2 regions of the Paenibacillus sp. 7523-1 genome follow, and region 1 is predicted to be linked to the other one. Evidence: predicted binding sites of a transcription regulator. Region 1 holds the regulator's gene; the other holds the start of a gene.
What was found. Region 1 encodes CtsR, which represses protease genes until heat stress. Its sites were predicted from a motif close to ATGGTCAATAAAGGTCAAACA; they were not measured.

Region 2: clpP (ATP-dependent Clp endopeptidase proteolytic subunit ClpP) is a predicted target of CtsR. The motif match lies at 1,234-1,254, and genes of this name have one in related genera.

Annotation. Positions count from the first base shown of each region.
Region 1 covers NZ_NPBR01000033.1:59,147-61,352, forward strand. The annotation lists gene CHH60_RS28950 (protein arginine kinase) at 1-456, opposite strand, end outside; gene CHH60_RS28955 (UvrB/UvrC motif-containing protein) at 485-1,003, opposite strand; gene CHH60_RS28960 (CtsR family transcriptional regulator) at 1,036-1,497, opposite strand; gene CHH60_RS28965 (GNAT family N-acetyltransferase) at 1,984-2,206, opposite strand, start outside.
Region 2 covers NZ_NPBR01000029.1:117,058-119,263, forward strand. The annotation lists gene CHH60_RS27145 (sugar-binding transcriptional regulator) at 1-650, opposite strand, end outside; tRNA gene CHH60_RS27150 (tRNA-Arg) at 1,092-1,166, shown strand; gene clpP (ATP-dependent Clp endopeptidase proteolytic subunit ClpP) at 1,343-1,939, shown strand; gene CHH60_RS27160 (PdaC/SigV domain-containing protein) at 2,067-2,206, opposite strand, start outside.

The DNA.
Region 1 (2,206 bases):
CGCTTCAAAAGCATCGTCTATGGCGGAAGCTTTCTCCCAGGCTTCTTTCACCTGGAACCCCGGATAGAGGCATTGGATACGAAGGTGATCTTCTTCGTTAATCATGATACTGACGGATTCATCCTCGCTGAGAATCACCGCACCATTCCTGGACTCATTGGCAAGACTAGGGCTGATCAAATGCTTCTCCACCAGTACCCGTTTATCGAGATCATCGATATCCATCAGATCCAATGTGTGGAAATCTCCAAAGGCATGAACGTCATCATATTGAAGTACTTCGCTCAGCTTATTCAGCACTTCTTCCGATTGCTCATGGGAAGCAAGCATTGGAAATGGGTAATGCTGAAGATTACGTGCGATCCGGACACGGCTGCTAATGACGATTTCGGAATCAGCCGCTTCACTGCGCATCCAGTCGCTGAGCGCCTTCTCTGTAAAGCGCAGATTAGGCATTACGCGTCCCTCCTACTCATGACAAACTCTACTCCTGAGCTATTTCTTTTTCAAGTTCCCTGATCTGGTCACGGATTTGAGCTGCCTCTTCAAATTCCTCCTGGGCGATACTCTCCTGAAGATCGCGTTTCAGGTCGGCAATTTGCCGCTTCACTTTAATGCGACCACCAGCTCGTGCAGGCACTTTGCCAACATGAGTTGTACTGCCATGGACCCTTTTAAAGAGCGGATCCAGACGACTGTCAAAATATTTATAACAAGAACTGCAGCCGAATCTGCCTATTTTGCTAAACTGTGAGTAAGTCATGCCGCACTCTTCACAGCGAAGAGTCTGAGCAGGGGGAGCCCCGGCATTTCCATTCTTAGGTTCGAAATCAAGCAACCCGGACAACAGATTGTGAATGGAAAATCCATTCGATGTTCCCGGAATCATTTCTCCCTTTTCACGGGCACATGACTCACAAATATGGAATTCCGTCTTTTCTCCATTCACGATTTTGGTGAAATGAAGAGTTGCCGGACGTTTGTCGCATTCTTGGCACAGCATTTAGGATGTACCTCCTTGATCCCGATAGGTTTTCATTTACCGAGCAAAGATATTAACATCGCCTTTAACATTCTGGCACGAATTTGATCCCGGTAAGGAAGTTTGACCAATAAAATTTCTCTTGATACAGCTGCACGCATCAACCCGGCTTCCCTTTTACTTAGGAAACGTGCTTCTTCCAGTTGATAAATCAAGCCTTCGGCAGCTGTCTGTCCAATCTCATCCCCGATGCTATGGTGCAGATGATTATGCAAAGCTGAGTGGGCCGGCAATTCGATCCGCTGTATACGGACATAACCGCCACCACCACGTTTACTCTCGACCAAATATCCCTTTTCAAGAGTAAAGCGTGTGCTTATTACGTAGTTGATCTGGGATGGTACGCATGAGAATTGATCTGCAAGATCATTGCGCTGAATTTCAACCATTCCTTCGGGACTTTCATGCAAAATACTCTTCAGATATTGTTCGATAATATCAGAGATATTACGCATCCACTCATCCTCCACTGTCTGAAACGTTAAGTCAATAAGGACCCACACGCCCCCACAGAGTACACCTTCTCAACCCATTTAACCAAACGGGGAAACGACGAATCTTGATTTCCGTTGGCTTATTCGGGAGAGCAAGGACGCACGAAGGTCCTCTTGGTACTACTTCTTTCCGATGATACCCATCGTTCATAAAATGTGTCTCATCACCGGAATGTAGAAAGAAAGCTACGTAAGTATTTAACCTTCAGTTGACTTTGACTTTCTTTGACTTTATATACATTATAGCATATTTTGTGGTTTTGCCAAGTGGGGTCACTATTCATTTTTTACGATTTTACACGAAATATTCCCCGGACACAAAAAAACCTCTCCAAAAAAGCCGGAGAAGTTCATCTGTCTCACTGTAGCACTGTTTTTCTATTAATATGAAAAGGGAAGGCTCCTAGATGAATTGACTTTGGATATACTCATAAACCATTTGAAAAATCAGAAAAAATCCATCAGGTAGGTTTGGCGAACAGGTATCGCTTTTTCCAAAGCCTGAATATCCTCTTCCGAGCCTTGAATCCTATCGATTCGGGCCATCTCAGCGGGTCTGCGATACCCCATCAACACTGCCGTGAGCGATTGGATGTTAAGTCTGATATGCTGAGCAGGCTGATCTTCCTTAGTAAGCTCCCCCTTTTTCCAGATGGAAGCTGTTCCGTTC
Region 2 (2,206 bases), on a different contig from region 1:
GACTCATAGGCATGATCACTAAGCAAATCCGGTACATGCAGGAGTTTATATTGTGCTCCTACCCGTTTTGCCATCGTCGATGCAATCGTATTGGCCTGAATTTCGAGGCTTTCTCCCAAACCGCCGCGTGCCGGTACGAACCAGACACCTTTAAGTGATGTTGGCGGAGTCAGCTGCTCTGCTACTCCTGCCGTTGTTGATCCGCCTGTAACGGCAACAACGTCGTTATCATTCATTACTTGACTAAGAGCCTTCGCTCCAGCCTTACCCAGTTCCCGTTTGGCAAATGGAGAAATGTCCGAATCGCCGGGAACGACAACTACCTTTTGCAGACCGTAGGCTTGCTTGATGCGTTCTTCCAGCTCGGATAATCCGAACAGCTCTTTGGCTACTGGCTCTAACTGCTGCAGCAAATCATGCCCTGCCTCACTGATCTTCATCCCTGCACTGTCAATTTCAATAAGTCCCTGAGCCTTTAACAAATCGGTCTCAGCCCTCAGAACCCGCTCGGTCATCTGCATGGAATTGGCTAACGTCCTTCTCCCGATCACATCCGATAACATGATCTGGTGCAGAATCGTATACCTCTTTTTCAAGACATCCATGAGATCAGGCAGAAGCTGCTTTTGCACTTCTAAAATCGTTCGCATGCTTTCCACTCCCGCAAGCTTCTCGTTCCAAGCTCTCTTTCATGGCCCTAAAATGTCCCGGGTTAACTTTTTAAGTCCCACGTCTATTCTACCTAAAACTGACGTGACATGCAAGTGTTTCAAAAGCCTTATTTCACAACGTTTCGGGCCATTGTACGCGCTTATTTTCACAATCTCCAACTTCCACCGGAAAGTGCACCCACATTCATACCATATATAGAAGAAAACCAAAATTCTCATCTATATATCGCTTCTATTGACTCCAGGATCGCGCTTCATGCAACCTGTCCAAAACTTCTCTTAGCATTTACTTAAATGCTCTCTTTATCCATTCTTCATCATCATGATCAATTTCAGGTCAATCCAAACCATAAGCTTGATCATATCTCTTGCATTTCAGAATCCCATGAGCTATAATCATTATTGCTGTCACATCAACGTGCGCCCGTGGTCCAATGGATATGACGTAGGCCTCCGAAGCCTGAGATCCAAGTTCGATTCTTGGCGGGCGCGCCATTCTTGATTAGCAACTCATACCCCTTTTAACCAATGGAACCGTAAAGGTTTCTTTTTTTTCAAAGTTAGTTTGACTTTCTTTGACTTTTTGTTTGAAATTGTTTATGATGTGGGTAATACGGTAACAGTTTAAATAGATACACTATTCCATGTACATTTCCGAGGAGGTTTTTCACGTGAGTTATATTCCTATGGTCGTTGAACAGAGCAACCGCGGTGAGCGCGCCTATGACATCTATTCCAGATTGCTGAAGGATCGTATTATCTTTCTAGGCAGCGATGTAAATGACGTTGTTGCGAATGCCATCATGGCACAGATGTTGTTCCTCGCTGCGGAAGATCCGGAGAAAGACATTCATCTATACATCAACAGCCCAGGCGGATCCATTACAGCCGGTATGGCCATTTACGATACAATGCAATTTATCAAACCTGATGTATCTACGATCTGTGTAGGTATGGCTGCTTCCATGGGCGCTTTCTTGCTCAATGCAGGTGCAAAAGGCAAACGTTTTGCACTGCCTAATAGTGAGATCATGATTCACCAGCCGCTGGGCGGCGCACAAGGTCAGGCTTCGGATATCGAAATCCGTGCCCGCCGCATTCTGAAAATGCGTGATACCTTGAACCGCATCATCGCTGAGCGCACAGGTCAACCACTGGAGCGCATCGAGAAAGATACAGACCGTGACTACTTCATGAGTGCTGCTGAAGCTGCCGATTACGGTATCATTGATAAAGTCATCGAAAACGTTGGCTCCCAAGGCGTATAAGCCGAGGTAACTGTATATTGAAGATAGGAACAGGCCAATCTGATTGACCTGTTCCTACTACAAAGAAGCGCCCCTTGTCATCAACATGACGAGGGGCGCTCTTTTTTTTAAGAATGATATCGAATAATTACTTTGCTGCAAGTCCACTGAATGGCTGTGTACCTTTAGGGAGCAACTCTTTGTACGTAAACGGGAATTCCGGGAAACCTTCTGCATAAGCAGTGTATTCGTACAGTTGGAAGAAGACAACTACCCCTGTAGGTGTTA